DNA from 3 places in the Micromonospora sp. LOL_025 genome. Region 3 is predicted to be linked to each of the others. Evidence: riboswitches for the same ligand, from Rfam matches in the RefSeq annotation. Region 3 holds a riboswitch; each other region holds the start of a gene.
What was found. Region 3 has a riboswitch for cobalamin ahead of ACFHW0_RS09115 (hypothetical protein). Riboswitches for the same ligand answer to the same signal wherever they lie in the genome.
Positions count from the first base shown of each region.

Region 1: another riboswitch for cobalamin. It lies ahead of bluB (5,6-dimethylbenzimidazole synthase); the one in region 3 lies ahead of ACFHW0_RS09115 (hypothetical protein).
Region 2: another riboswitch for cobalamin. It lies ahead of ACFHW0_RS20585 (peptidase); the one in region 3 lies ahead of ACFHW0_RS09115 (hypothetical protein).

Region 1 is NZ_JBHMIR010000035.1:25,394-30,430, reverse strand. Features, by position in the region: gene ACFHW0_RS27875 (LysM peptidoglycan-binding domain-containing protein) at 1-290, shown strand, start outside; gene ACFHW0_RS27870 (Rieske 2Fe-2S domain-containing protein) at 435-1,286, opposite strand; gene bluB (5,6-dimethylbenzimidazole synthase) at 1,399-2,028, opposite strand; cobalamin riboswitch at 2,067-2,265, opposite strand; gene ACFHW0_RS27860 (EamA family transporter) at 2,375-3,292, shown strand; gene ACFHW0_RS27855 (crotonase/enoyl-CoA hydratase family protein) at 3,333-4,097, shown strand; gene ACFHW0_RS27850 (discoidin domain-containing protein) at 4,216-5,037, opposite strand, start outside.
Region 2 is NZ_JBHMIR010000017.1:54,133-59,169, reverse strand. Features, by position in the region: gene ACFHW0_RS20600 (hypothetical protein) at 34-780, opposite strand; gene ACFHW0_RS20595 (SanA/YdcF family protein) at 920-1,639, opposite strand; gene ACFHW0_RS20590 (M23 family metallopeptidase) at 1,924-2,730, opposite strand; cobalamin riboswitch at 3,144-3,291, shown strand; gene ACFHW0_RS20585 (peptidase) at 3,391-4,443, shown strand; gene ACFHW0_RS20580 (hypothetical protein) at 4,479-4,964, shown strand.
Region 3 is NZ_JBHMIR010000005.1:90,322-95,358, forward strand. Features, by position in the region: gene ACFHW0_RS09100 (serine hydrolase domain-containing protein) at 1-807, opposite strand, end outside; gene ACFHW0_RS09105 (sensor histidine kinase) at 916-2,067, shown strand; gene ACFHW0_RS09110 (response regulator) at 2,060-2,716, shown strand; cobalamin riboswitch at 3,051-3,180, shown strand; gene ACFHW0_RS09115 (hypothetical protein) at 3,227-3,457, shown strand; gene cobN (cobaltochelatase subunit CobN) at 3,595-5,037, shown strand, end outside.

The sequences.
Region 1 (5,037 bases), on a different contig from region 3:
TCTCCGCCGTCCTGGCGGTGGCGAGCATCGTCGGCGCGCAGATCGGCGCGGTCCTGGGCCTACGCCGTCGACCGGGCCGCGTACCGGCCGGCGCGGCCCGGACCACGGCCGCCGCCCGCCGTGGCACCGCCGTCGTTCGCGGGGGCACGACCGTCGGCACGGCCACCGGCGCCGACACCTTCGACGGCGGGCTGACCACTGGCAGCCGCGACAGCGATCCGACCGGCCACGGCCGAACCCGGCCGGGCTCGTCCCACGACACCCCGATCGGCCGCCACCGCCGCCCCTGACCCACCCACCACCGATACCGCCTTGCCTCCGGCTCGCCAACCGACAGCGCCCGGGTGATCAAGAGGCCTGGTCACGGCAGGGAGATCGAACTCGACCCAAACTTCTTGATCGCCATCGAAGGTCGGGGCCGGAGGTCGGGGCGGTCAGGGGAGGCGGGTCTCCAGGACGCCGTTGACGACGCGGGTCGGCAGGACCTGCTGGTCGTTGCCGGACGGGCCGTGCACCACCTCACCGCCGTTGAGGCGGAACGCGCTGCCGTGCCACGGGCAGACCACGCAGGCGTGCCCGTCGATCTCCTGCACCTCGCCCTCACCCAGTGGGCCGCTCTGGTGCGGGCAGCGCTCCAGCATCACGGTGACCTCGTCGCCGTGCCGATAGAGGATCACCGAGACGTCGTCGACCTCCCGGGTGATCAGCTTGCGCTCCGGCAGGGCGGACATGTCCGCGATGGAGTGCCAGCCGTCGCTCATCCGGTGCAGCTCGGAGATGCTCTGGTTGACCTGCGCGCCCTGCTTGTACGCCAGGTGCCCGCCGAGGTACGCCCCCATGCTGGCGGCGCCGAGCCCGAGGAAGCCGAGCGTACGGCCGAGGTTGTGCCGGCCGGTCATCCGGGCGGCCACCGAGCCGGCGTAGAACGCCAGGCCGACGCTGTTGGACGCGGCGTGCACCAGGCCGACCCGGCGCTGGTCACGGGCCAGTGCCGCCCAGTCGTTGAGGCCGGCGACCGCGGCCGGGAGGGCGCTGACGGTGCCCACCGTGCACAGGGTGGTGGCGGCCCGGCGCTGTCCCGGCATGAGGTCCAGCACCGCCGTGCTGATCCACGCGCCGACCGGCACCTGCACCATCGCCGGGTGCAGCGGATGGCCCAGCCAGACGCCGTGCAGCAGGTCGCGGACCCGCTGCGGTCGGAGGGTGGCCTGGACGGCGCGCTGCAACCGGTCGCCGACCCGGTCCAGGCCGGATGCCTGTTCGATCTTCGTCAAGAGTGCTCGCACCCGTACCGACTTCCCGGCAGGAGCCGGCGCAAACCGGTCGGCGGTGACGGATCCGCAGCGGTACGTGATCGGGCCCCCACCGACCCGTAACGGGACGCCCCCACCACCGAGGTCAGCGCTCACGTGCCGCCCAGCGGTCGTGGTGGATCGCGTCGGCCAGCGGGCGCCTCTGCCGCCAGCCGTGCCGGGCCAGGTCGGGTACGGGCTCGAAGTGGGTGACCGGCCCGAGGCAGAGCCACGCCACCGGCCGGACCCCGTCGGGGATGCCGAGCAGCCCGGCGAGCCAGGGCTCCCGGTAGAACGACACCCAGCCCACCCCGAGCCCCTCGGCGGTCGCGGCGAGCCAGAGATTCTGGATGGCGAGGCAGGTCGAGTAGAGCCCGGTGTCGGCGATGGCGTGCCGGCCGAGCACGGCGGGGCCGCCCCGAACCTGGTCGTGGGTGACCACCACCGACAGCGTCGACTCCAGGACGCCGTCGATCTTGATGCGGGCGAACCGCTCGGCCGCCTCCCCGTCGAGCGTCGCGGCGAAGGTGTCCCGCTCGGCGCGGACGTGCTCGTGGAACCGGCGGCGCAGCTCCGAGTCGCGCACCAGGACGAAGTCCCAGGGCTGCGAGTAGCCGACGCTCGGCGCCGCGTGCGCCGCCGCCAGCACCCGGTCCAGCGTCTCCTCGGGCACCGGCGCCCCCGTGAACTGGGCGCGTACGTCCCGGCGGCGGTGGATGACGTCGTACAGATCCAAGGCAGGCTCCCGCTGCGCTCGGCCCACGCCACGCCGGACGCGGGCACCGGACGCGAGGCCGGTCTTCGGACTCCCGGATCGACGCCTGGCCGTCCGCCTTCCCGGCCCGGGCGGGCCAGTGGCTGCGCGTACGCGTGGACGGTGGCTCCCCGGTCACCGCGGCGGGCCCGTGCCGGATTCGCACCGGCTTCCCGATTCTCCCCGCTCGCGCGGGGCACCTCACATGATCGTGCCGTCGGGGATGCTAGCGCCGCCCGGCCCGCCCCGGTCCGGCGGGCAGCGCGGTGCGCCCGCGGCAGTGGAAATCCGGTCGCGGGCCGCCCGCTCCGGTACCACTGTGGTCCGGGTGTACGCACTCTCCTCCCGCCCGTTGCCGGCCGGTCGACCGGCGACCCGACTGACCCTCGCGCTGGGACAGCCCCGGGCCGTGCCGCCCCCGCTGCTGATGCTGCTCGGCATGCTCTCCACCCAGGTCGGGGCGGCCGTCGCCAAGCAGCTCTTCGGCAGCACCAGCGCCGGCGGTACGACCACGTTGCGCCTCGGCTTCGCCGCGCTCATCCTGCTGGTCCTGGTCCGGCCGGGGCTGCGCCTGGGCTGGCGTACCGCCGGTCTGGTCGGGGCGTTCGGGCTGGCCCTGGCGGTGATGAACCTCGCCTTCTACGCGGCCCTGCACCGGGTGCCGCTGGGCGTCGCGGTCACCATCGGCTTCGCCGGGCCGCTGCTGGTGTCGCTCGCCGGCAGCCGCCGGCTCGCCGACGTGGCGTGGGCGGCGCTGGCCGGCGGCGGCGTGCTGCTGATCAGCGGGCTCGGCGGGACGGGGGTGGACCGGCTGGGGCTGCTGTGCTGCGTGGCCGTCGCGGTCGGCTGGGCCGGCTACGTGCTGCTCGGCAAGGCGGTCAGCGCCCGCGTGCCGGGCAGCCGGGGCCTCGCGCTGGGGATGGCGGTCGCCGCGCTGGCCGTGCTGCCCTTCGGGGTCGCCGGCAGCGGTACGGCGCTGCTCGACCCGTGGACCCTCGCGCTGGGCGCGGCGGTGGCGCTGCTGTCGTCGGTGCTGCCGTACTCGGCGGAGATGGCGGCGCTGCGCCGGATGCCGGCCCGGGTCTTCGCGGTGCTGCTCAGCCTGGAGCCGGCGATCGGGGCGCTGGTCGGGCTGGTCCTGCTCGGCGAGCTGCTGGCCTGGCCGCAGGTGGCCGGGGTGGCCTGCGTGGTCGGCGCCGCGCTGGGCGCCACCCTGGTCCGCCCGGACCGGTCCGCCCCGCACTGACGCCTGGCGCCGCCGGCACCGCCGGGGGCATGCTGTCGCAATGGGGGTACGCGTCGAACGCGCCGCGGCGGTGACCACGGTGATCCTGGACCGCCCGGCGGCCCGCAACGCGGTCGACGGGCCGACCGCCAGGGCGCTGGCCGACGCGTTCCGCGCCTTCGAGGCCGACCCCGACGCCTCCGTGGCCGTGCTCTGGGGAGCCGGCGGCACGTTCTGCGCCGGGGCCGACCTGAAGGCCATCGGCACCCCGAGCGGCAACCGCGTCGAGGCGCAGGGGGACGGCCCGATGGGCCCGACCCGGATGACGCTCAGCAAGCCCGTGATCGCCGCGATCTCCGGTCACGCGGTGGCCGGCGGGTTGGAACTGGCGCTCTGGTGCGACCTGCGGGTCGCCGAGTCCGACGCGGTGCTCGGGGTGTTCTGCCGCCGCTGGGGGGTGCCGCTGATCGACGGGGGCACGGTCCGGCTGCCCCGACTGATCGGCGAGAGCCGGGCGATGGACCTGATCCTGACCGGCCGGCCGGTGCCGGCCGAGGAGGCGTACGCCATGGGGCTGGTGAACCGGCTGGTCGCGCCGGGAGAGTCCCGGGCGGCGGCCGAGCGGCTGGCCGCCGAGATCGCCCGGCACCCGCAGACCTGCCTGCGCAACGACCGGGCGGCGCTGCTCGCCGGCGCCGGCCTGCCGGAACCGACGGCGCTGGAGGTGGAGCTGGCGTACGGGATGGAGTCGCTGGCCGCCGACGCGGCGGCGGGCGCGGCCCGGTTCGCCGCCGGCGCCGGCCGGCACGGCGCCCCGGCCCACTGACCGGCGGAGGCCCGACCAGCGCGACGCACCGACCGACGGGCCGGGCGGTGCCGGTCACCGGATGTCCGGTGGCCGCACCGCCCGGGAGATCGGCCGCCGCTCGGGCGACCGGGGTGGGTCAGTTGCGGTTGATGGTGAACGTCGAGGTGGTGTTCTGGATGTCCACCGCGTTGTTGCTCAGGCGAAGGTTGTTGAAGGTGACCGACCCGACGGCCGGGCCCTGCCCCGCCTCCGGCATCTGGTTGGCCCAGATGCCGAAGCCGGACTTCGCGTCGTAGGCGTCGCCGCTCTTGCGGGCGCCGCTGATGGAGACGTTGGTGAAGACCGTGTCGGTGATCGGGAACTGCGGCTGCCCACCGACGTAGTTGGTCTGGAACATGATGCCGCTGTAGGTCGGGTCGACGATGTCGACGTCGCTGACCCGGATGCCCTGGAACACCTTCGAGGCGGAGAAGACCCAGATCGCGGGGAAGGTCTGCGCGCCCCAGAAGTGCCCGCCGGCCCGCACGATCGAGATGTTCTCGAACCGCGTGGGCGGGCTGGCGCCGAAGCCGTTCATCGGGTAGCCGAAGTCGAGCGAGCTGATGGTGATGCCGGAGTAGACCAGCGTGTCCGCGATGTGGATGTTGCGGAACGTGTTGCCGTACCCGCCGTAGACGGCCAAGCCGGCGGCACGCCAGGTAAGGGTCGAGGTCAGGTTCTCGTAGATGTTGTCCTTCATGTCCGCGCCGCCCGCGTCGATCGCCGAGAACAGCGCGAAGCTGTCGTCGCCGGTGGCCCGGGCGTCGTTGTTGCTGACCAGGTTGTTGGTGCTGCCGTTGGTCATGTTGATGCCGTCGGCGAACATGTTCCGGATCCGGGAGTTCTTGATCGTCATGTAGTCGGTGTTCGCGCCCCAGTAGAGGCACACCATGTGCTCGTTCCAGATGTTGTCGATCAC
Region 2 (5,037 bases), on a different contig from region 3:
CAGCAACACCTGCACCGCACTACGAGACATCCTTTAGTACTTCATCACGCAATAGACCACGGTGGGATTCGTGAACCGGTACCAGCGGTTCCATCTCTGGTCCCGCGTACAGCTGTTTCCGTTGGTGGCGCCGGGCACGATGTCGATGATGTGGACGGTGCCCTTCGCCTTGCACTTCGGCGCCCCGACGATCCAGCCGTTGCCCGTCGGGAACCTGTAGCAGTGCAGACGCACCAGGTGGCGCTCCAGGCAGAGCCGATAGCCACGTTCGGTCAGGTACGCCGAACCGGGATCGGCGCACCGCCCCTGGGAATGGTCCACCGAGACGACCCGGTAGGTGCCGCTGCTGCCGTTGCAGTTGCCGATGCCCTGGAACCTGCCCGCCACGCTGACGACGATGCACTGTCCGATCCTCGCCGGCGGCGGGGGCGGAGCCGCCTGCGTCGTGGGGCGGATGGGCGGCGGCGAGTACGTCGGCTCGCGCGGAAGCTCCCTCGTCGTCCTGATCGGCTCGGGCAGGGGTCTCGCCGCGGGCTGGCCCTTCTGCTCGCCGTTGGCCCTGATCAGGGCCACTCCGCCCAGTACGGCCCCGCAGAGGCCGATCAGGCAGAGCGCCAGCACCGCGGCGACCACACCGATGATCAGAGGCGTGTTGTGCTTCGGCGGCGGCGACAGCGGTGGCGGTGGTGGCAGTGGCGGCGACAGCGGTGGTGGGGCCCCGGGCGCTGGTGGCGTGGAGGTCGGCTGGCCGGGCTCGCTCGGCGGCGGAGGCGACGTCACCCGCAGAGTGTCACACAGCCTCGCCCGGGCGCCCGCCCCTCCGTCCTGTGTGGTGCGCCGCCGTGGCCGTGGCATTCCAGTCGATGCAGCCGGCGCCGGACCCGTGCCGTGGCGGCGCGTGCGCCCCCGGCCGCGGGTCTCACCCGTCGCGTAGCGCGTCCTGCACCCCGGTCTCGCGGCGGCCGAGGTGCGCCGGATCGCGGCCGGAGAGGAGGTCCAGGGTGGCCTTCACGCAGGCGCCGTACTCACGGGTGGAGCTGATCCGCCACGTCCTGTCGTACCGGCGGGCGGTCTCGTCGCCGACCCCGTTGGCGTCGACGCCGAGCCGCCGGCACACCGTCACGGCGCGGGGCAGGTGGAAGGACTGGGTCACCACCGTCGCCCGCTCCACCCCGAAGACCCGCTTCGCGCGGGCGCACGAGTCGTACGTGTCGAAGCCGGCCGGGTCCAGCACGACCCTGGTCGCCGGCACGCCGTTGTCGACCAGCCAGCGCCGCATCGCGCCCGGCTCGTCGTAGTCGGGGTTCATGTTGTCGCCCGAGAGCAGGATGGCGCGCACCTTGCCCGTGGCGAGCAGCCGCCGGGCGATCTCCAGGCGACCGGTGAGGAACGGCGACGGGGTCCCGTCGGGGTGGACCTTGGTGCCCAGCACCAGGGCGACCGGCGCCTCCGGGACGTCCTGCTCGGCGAAGATGTGCCCGTCCGCCCCGCCGTGGATCCAGTGCACGCTGGCCAGGGTGCCGCCGGTCAGGAGCACCGCGCCGACGACGGCCGCGACGACGGCGCGACGCAGCCAGCGCGTACGCCGGCGAGCGGCCGGGCGCGGCCTTCGGATCAGCTTGGGGAGTCGGGGCCGCATCGGGCGAGTATCCCAGGGCCGCCCGACGACCGGTCCCGCCCCCGGCCGTGCGCGGTCGCCGGCGGCGCGGAGCGACTGACCGGTCCCCGGCGGCGGTGACGATCGCCGAGGCGGACCGGACGCCCTGTGGCGCCGTTCCGGGCGTCACAGGTGGTGCCGCCGCCCGGCCGAGCGGTCAACTATGAAGGTGCCGGAAGCCGGCCCGCTTCAGTTGCAGCGAGCCGGCCGGTCCTCTCCGCGGTCACCCCCGGGATGGCTGCGTGGTCAGCAGCACGGTGGTGCCGTCAGGCAGGCACCGTCCCGTTCAGGTACGCGTTGATCTGGTCGATCTCCAGCGCGTTGAAGACCTCGGGCTGGGCGGCGGCCTGGTTCGAGTTGATGATCCGCTTGAACAAGTTGTAGTGCGCGATCGACCGCAGCCCGATGACGCGGTTGGGGGTGACCAGGTAACCGGTGCCGCCGGTGCTCCAGATGAGGTACATCAGTCCATCCTTCGTGACAATCTCGGGGGGAGATCCGGGCGCCCCGGCGTACGGGGCACCCGTGAGAACCGACTCGGGGTTAACTCGCTGACCGTTCGGCTGGAAGATCTCAAGGTGCAGGTGCGCGCCGGTGGAGCGGCCGGTGGATCCCACGTTGCCGATGTGCTGGCCGGCGGCGACCTGCGTGCCCGTCCCGACTCTGGGAGCCTCCCGCATGTGCCCGTAGACACTCCGCCAACCATCGGCGTGCGTGATGGTGGCGTGGTGGCCGAGGCCGCTCGCGCTGTACGAGACGCTGGTCACCGTGCCCGCCGCGATCGAACGGATCGGATAGCCGAGGATCCCGGAGTAGCTGTAGTCCGTGCCGTTGTGCATCCTGGACTGACCGGTGATCGGATCTGTCCGCATGCCGTACGAGGACGTGACCGGGACCCATTTGTCGAATGGCCGGTTCCATCTCGGCGTCGCGCCGTACGCGGCCTCCGCGAGCCACGCTTCCGGAATGATGCCGGCCGCCAGCGTGGCGGTGACCAGGCCAAGCAGATGGCGACGGTCGATGCCACGCGGCGCCGCCCCATCCACCGGCGATGTTTCGTCGAACGTCTGCATTCGGCCCCTTGCTCACAATGAACGACGAACGATCCGCACCGGGGAGACCACCGACTGTGACTTCTGCTCAGTTCCGGGCCGCTGGTTCGGGACGGGCCGACCAACCCCTTCGGCAGCGAACCAGCGAGCCCGCGTGCATCTGGGATCTTGGATATTAGGGGATCGAACTCCGTTGGTGTCAAGACTCGGCTTCCGCCCGGTGGTCAGGCCCGAAGCCGCGCCGGCCGCCTCGGCGGCGCCGGCCGCCCTCGACGGTGCCCATGGAACGGATAAGGGGCGACGCGACCGCTGGCGACCGACCGTGGTCACCGAAGGGATCACCTGAACCCGGGCCGGACGCGCCCGCGGTCGGCGACCGCCCCGGCAACGGCCACCGAGCGTCCGCAGTGGACGACGCATTGACACGGCAGCGCGTACGCGGCCAGACTGACGCCACAACTCCATCAGCGCGTGTGTATGGGGGAAGTCCGGTCGAAGTCCGGCGCTGGCCCGCAACGGTAGGCCGTCGAGGTGCACCTCTGACGGCAAGCCCGAATACCCGACGTACGCGAGTCCGCTCCCCCACCCGTCGTGGCCCACGGGTCGGAGTCCCGCTCGACCCCCCGCGCTGCGATGGTCGTCCGGGCTTCTGACGACCGCCGGGCCGGAAAGGCGCTTCCGATGGCCGTCCGCCTGAGCCGGCACCGCCTGCTCGCCCTGCTCTGCGGTGTGCTCACCGCACTCACCCTCGCGACGCCGGCATCGGCCCACGTCTCCCCCACCTCGCCCGCCGGGGTCGGTCGGTCGGAGGCCGCGGCCGGCTGGCTGGCCCGGCAACTCGTCGACGGCGAACGCCTCGAGGTGGTCTTCGACGGCGTCGCCTACCCCGACCAGGGGCTGACCCTCGACGCGGTGTTCGCCTTCGCCGCCGCCGGCGTCGCCGACGACCCGGAGGCCCGGGCGCTGGCCTGGGTCACCCGGCCGGACATCCGCGACACCTACGTCGGCGACGGCACGACCGAGGCGTACGCGGGCGCGACCGCCAAGCTCGCCCTCGCCGTCCAGGTGCGCGGCGGCGACCCGACCGACGTCGGCGGCGTGGATCTGATCGCCCGGCTGCGCTCGCTCCAGGCCCCCAGCGGCCGGTTCACCGACCGGTCGGCGTACGGGGACTACAGCAACACGTTCAGCCAGTCCTTCGCCCTCCTCGCCCTGGACAGCACCTCGCAGGGCACGCCCCCGGCGGCCGCCGCCTGGCTGGCCGGCACCCGCTGCCCGGACGGCGGCTACCCGGCGCTGCCCGCGCAACCGGTCTGCACCTCCGACGTGGACGCCACCGCGCTCGCGGTGCAGGCGCTGCGGGTCGCCGGCCGCCCGACCGACGCCACCGCCGGGCTGCACTGGCTGCTGTCCGTGCAGCGCGCCGACGGCGGTTTCGCCAACGCCGCCGGCACCCCGAACGCCAACAGCACCGGCCTCGCCGCCCAGGCGCTGCGCGACGGTCACCGACCGCTGGCCTGGGCACGGGCGCGGGCGTTCCTCGCCGGCCTCCAGGTCGGCTGCGCCGGGGCACCGGCCGACCGGGGCGCGGTCGACTTCGACGGCGGCACCTTCGACCCGGGCACCGCTGCCCGGGCCACCGGCCAGGCTGTCCTCGGCCTGACCGGCACCGGCTACGCCCGGCTGTCCGCGGCCGGCGCCACCCCGGGCACGCCGGCCCCCGCCTGCCCGTGACCCGTCCCGTCGCTCACCCGATTCCAGGAGGAACCGTGTTCCGTCACCGATCCACCGTGCGCGCCCGGCTCGCCGGCCTGCTGGCCGCCGCCGTCGCCACCGTCGCCCTCACCGCCGTCGAACCCGCCCCACGGGCCGCGCACGCCGCCGCCTGCACCGGCACCTCCGGCGTCACCGTCGTGGTGGACTTCGCCGCGCTCGGCGGCGGCGTCCAGGTCGCCTGCGCCCCGGGCGACCCGGCCACCGGGGTGGCCGCCCTCCAGGGCGCCGGCTTCACGGTGACCGGCACCCAGCGCTGGGGACTGGCATTCGTCTGCCGGATCAACGGCAAGCCGACCGTCGCGACCGATCCGTGTGTCAACACCCCGCCCGCCACGGCGTACTGGTCGTACTGGCACGCCTCCAGCGGCGGCGCCTGGTCCTACAGCACGTCCGGCGCGAGCAGCTACAACCCGGCCCCGGGCACCGTCGAGGGCTGGTCGTTCGGCGCGGGCGCCCCGCCGAGCATCGCCGCGCCCTGACCGTAGCCGCACACGGCGTGACCACGGTGCCGCACCGGGTGTCGGCCACCGCCCCTGGCGTCGCGAGACCTGC
Region 3 (5,037 bases):
GCCCTGCGCGACCAGCCACGCCGCCATGTCGCGTGCGGAGCTGAGCACCCCGCCGGAACCGTTGCCGAAGGCCGGCGGCTCCGGCAGGGCGACGGCCGCGCCGAGGATCATCAGGTGCCCGCGCGCGCTCGCCGGCAGCTCGGCGGCTACGTCGATGGTGCGGCTGTCGGCCATGCCGAGCGGACCGAAGACGTACGTGCGCAGGTAGTCGTCGAACGTGCGGCCGCTGACGACCTCCACCAGGCGCGCGGCCACCTGGAAGTTAGGGTTGTGGTACTCCCACCGCGTGCCGGGGGCGGCGGCCAGCCGGGCGGTGCGCATCCCCGCCACGGCCTCCCGCAACGAGTCCGGCTGCCGCCGGCTGAACGCGGGAAACGTCCTGTCCGACATGCCGGAGGTCTGGTCCAGCAGCTGCCGTACGGTGATCGTGGCCGCGCGGTGATCGGCCATCGTGAACTCGGGCAGGTGCCGCCGGACCGGGCCGTCGAGTTCCACCCGGCCGGCCTCCACCAGCTGCATCACCGCCAGGGCGGTGAACGACTTGCTCACCGACGCCACGGCCATGGGGCTGTACGCGGTGACCGGGGCGCCGGCCGGGGTGTGGCCGTAGCCGGCGGCGTGCAGCACGTCGGTTCCCCGGGTCACGGCCACCGCGACGCCGGGCAGCCCGGTGGCGTCGCGGTACTCCCGGACGAGGGCGTCGACGGCAGGGGCGTCGACAGGGGCCGGAGATCCGGCGGTGGACGCCGCAGCCGGCGACGCGGCGAGCGCCACGGCGGCGACCGCGGCGAGGAGTCGGACGGTCATGCGGGCAGTCTGGGCCGGCCGACCGGCCGCGCACGTCGGAGCGCGGTCCGGACCGGGATCGGACCCTGGTCCGACGCCCGGCGCTCGTCCGGCGGATACGGTGGCCCGGTGGTCACCACGGGGCGGCTCGGGCCGCGGCGGCTGATGGCGTCCGACGCGCTGGTGGCGGTGGCCCTCGTAGCCCTCGCGGTGTTCCGGACGCCCGCCGCCCCGGTGCTCGCCGGAGGGCTGGCCGTGCTGTTCGGGCTTCCCCTCGCCCTCCGCCGGCGCTGGCCGCTGCCGGTGCTCGCCGTCGTGGTGCTGGCCGGGGCCGTGGCGGTCGCGGTCGGGGTCGCCGGCGACGCCGTGGTGTTCGCGGTGGCGCTCGCGCTCTACCCGCCCGCCCTGTGCGCTCCCACCCGGCGGGCCGGCGCGGCGCTCGTCGGGGCGCTCGCGGGCGTCACGGCAGGGGGCGTGGCGGCCACGGCGGTCCCCGGGCTGCCGGTGGTCCCGATCCGGCCGGGGGAGGAGTCGTTCGCGGCCACGCCGGTGCCGGTCCTGCTCTACGCCGCGACCGTGCTCGCCGGCGCGTGGGCGCTCGGCCGGGCGGTACGCGCCCGCCGGCAGCACGCCGCCCAGCTCGCCGAGCTGCGTGCCGACCGGGCGGTGGCCGAGGAACGGCTGCGCATCGCCCGGGACATCCACGACGTGGTCGGGCACAACCTGAGTGTGATCGCGATGCGGGCGGCGGTCGCCAACCACCTCGCCGACAGCCATCCCGGCCAGGGCCGGGCCGCCCTGGCCGCGATCGAGCGGGTCAGCCGGGCGGCCCTCGACGACGTCCGGGGCGTGCTCGGCGCGCTGCGCGATCCGGTCGACACCGCGCCGAGCTTCGCCGAACTCGACCGGCTGGTGGCGGACGTCCGCGTCGCCGGCGTCGCCGTCGACCTGGAGGTGGCGCCCGACCTGCCACGGGTGCCGGCGGCCGTGCAGGCCTCGGCGTACCGGATCGTGCAGGAGGCGCTCACCAACGTGCTGCGCCACGCCCGCCCGACCCGCTGCCGGATCACCGTCGCGATCGGGCCCGGGGCGCTGACCGTCGCCGTCGTCGACGACCGGACGGCGGGGCGTGCCGTGGGGCCGCCCGGCCACGGACTGCGGGGGATGCGCGAACGGGCGGCGATGCACGGCGGCAGCCTGGAGGCCGGCCCCGCGCCCGGCGGCGGGTTCGCCGTCCGTGCCCGGCTGCCGTTCACCGTGGAGGTGTCCGACGATGGGTGAGCCGGTACGCGTGCTCCTGGCCGACGACGAGGCGCTGCTGCGCGGGGCCCTCCGCCTGCTGCTCGACGCCACCCCCGGGATGACCGTGGTGGCGGAGGCCGGCACCGGGCGCGCCGCCGTGGAACTCGCCCGGGCGCACGCGCCCGACGTGGTCCTGATGGACATCCGGATGCCCGAACTGGACGGCATCGCCGCCACCGGGCAGGTCACCGCGCTCCGGGACGCGCCGCGGGTGCTCATCCTCACCACGTTCGACCTCGACGAGTACGTGTACCGGGCGTTGCGCGCCGGGGCGAGCGGCTTCCTGCTCAAGGACACGCCACCCGTACGGCTGCTCGACGCGATCCGGGTGGTCGCCGCCGGCGAGGCGCTGTTGGCCCCGAGCGTCACCCGGCGGCTCATCGCCGAGTTCACCCGCCTGCCGGCCGCCCGGCGGGTGTCCGGACGGCTCGACGGGGTGACCCGGCGGGAACGGGAGGTGTTGACGTTGATCACCCGTGGGATGTCCAACGCCGAGATCGAGCGGCACCTGCACCTCAGCCGGGGCACCGTGAAGACGCACATCGGCCGGTTGCTGACGAAGCTGGCCGCCCGCGACCGGGCGCAACTGGTGATCGCGGGCTACGAATCGGGGCTCGCCGACCGGTGAGCCGACGTCGACCGTGGTCGAGGTCCCCGTCACCACGCCGGGCGGGCGAGGACGGCTCCCGCCCGCCGCAGCCTGCCTGCTGGGCAAGCGGAACCGCACCCGGGCGCCGGGATGCGCGCGGGTCCCGGGACGTTCGGCCCGAACGCGTTCCGGGGCCATCGTTCCCGCATCCGTCGGCCCGGACGTCACATCGGCAGACGACAATGCGAAAGGCGCTCCCGAATGAGCAGACCGATCGCTGATTGTCGATCAATTCGAGGTGCCGTGGGCCGGGATGGGGTGGCGTTGACCGGCGGCCCCGGGGTGTGGCAGCATTCGCGGCCTGACGGCAGTGAAGGAAGCCGGTGCGATTCCGGCGCGGTCCCGCCACTGTCACCGGGGAGTGATCCCCCCTCGTGAGTCACGGCCGTGCGTGCGCGGTTGGAAGGCCGGGGGAGAGCGTCGATCCGGGAGCCAGGATACTTCGGCCGTCGGAGTGACCCCAGGGCGTGGACACCCGAGGAGGACCCGATGACGCACCGCGTCTCCCCCATCGACGATCATCGTCGCATCGTGCCCGGCCGTGCCGGCGGCAGTTCTCCCGCGGGCGACTGCGCTTCCGTGCCGCTGCCCAGCCGCCGGGCCGCCGCGCACCCGCCGGCCCGCACCGCGCCCGCCACCGGTCGCCCGGCGCCCGGTGGCGCCCGCGCCGTGACCGGCCGGGTCGCCGCGCCCGGGCGTGCCCTCGCCGCGTACCGCTGACGTCCGCACCGCGCCGCCCGACCCCGCCGGCCCGCCGGTGAGCCGGCCGCCGGCTCGTCGTACCCGCTGAACCGCGCCCATCCCCGCATCGCCCGGTCGTCCCGCGTCGACCCGGGTGTCACTCTCCGGAGCTGTCCGTGCGCATCCTGCTGCTCTCCACCGCCGACACCGACCTGCTCGCCGCCCGCGCCAGCGACGCCGACTACCGGCTCGCCAACCCCGCCCGGGTCGCCGCCGACGCCGTGCCCGCGCTGCTCGACGGCGTCGACCTCGCCGTCGTACGCCTGCTCGGCGGCCGGCAGGCGTGGCCGGACGGGCTGGCCGCGGTGCTGGCCTCCGGCGTGCCGACGGTCGTGCTCGGCGGCGAGAACGTGCCGGACGCGGAGCTGATGGCGGCCTCCACCGTGGCCTCCGGGGTGGCCACCCAGGCGCTGGCCTACCTGGTCGAGGGCGGGCCGGAGAACCTCGCCCAGCTCGCCCGGTTCCTCTCCGACACGGTGCTGCTCACCGGCGAGGGCTTCGCCCCGCCCGCGCCCACCCCGACGTACGGCATCCACGGCGAGCGGCCCGCGCGGCCGGACCGGCCGACGGTCGGGATCGTCTTCTACCGGGCGCACGCCCTCGCCGGGAACACCGGGTTCGTCGACGTCCTCGCCGACGCGGTCGACGCGGCCGGCGGCGACCCGCTGCCCATCTACTGCGGCTCGCTGCGCGGACTCACCGCCGGCGCGGGGCCGCTCGGGCTCTTCGCCCGCTGCGACGCCCTGCTGGTCACCGTGCTCGCCGCCGGCGGCACGGTCGCCGCCGACGCCTCCGGCGGAGGCAACGAGGACGCCTGGGACGTGGGCGCGCTCGCCGCCCTGGACGTGCCGGTGATCCAGGCGCTCTGCCTGACCAGCACGCGCGAGCAGTGGGCCGCCAGCGACGCCGGGCTGTCCCCGCTGGACGCCGCGATGCAGGTGGCGATCCCCGAGTTCGACGGCCGGATCGTCACCGTGCCGTTCTCGTTCAAGAAGATCGACGCCGACGGGCTCTCCACCTACGCCGCCGACCCGGAGCGGGCCGCCCGGGTGGCCGGCATCGCCGTGCGGCACGCCCGCCTGCGGCACGTACTCCAGGCCGACAAGCGGCTCGCGGTCGTGCTCAGCTCGTACCCGACGAAGCACTCCCGGGTCGGCAACGCCGTCGGCCTGGACACCCCCGCCTCGGCGGTGCGGCTGCTCGCCGCCCTGGCCGACGCCGGCTACCACCTCGGCGACGCCCCGGTGCCCGACGACGGCGACGCGCTCATCCACGCCCTCATCGCCGCCGGCGGTCACGACGTCGAGTGGCTCACCCCGGAACAGCTCGGCGCCGCCGAGGCGCGGGTGCCGGGGGAGACGTACCGGCGGTGGTTCGCGCAGGTGCCGGCGGAGCTGCGGGAACGGATGCTCGCCCACTGGGGCGAGCCGCCCGGCGGGCTCTACACCGACGGCGGCGACATCGTGCTCGCCGGGCTGCGCTTCGGCAACGTGGTGCTGCTGATCCAGCCGCCGCGCGGCTTCGGGGAGAACCCGATCGCCATCTACCACGACCCGGAC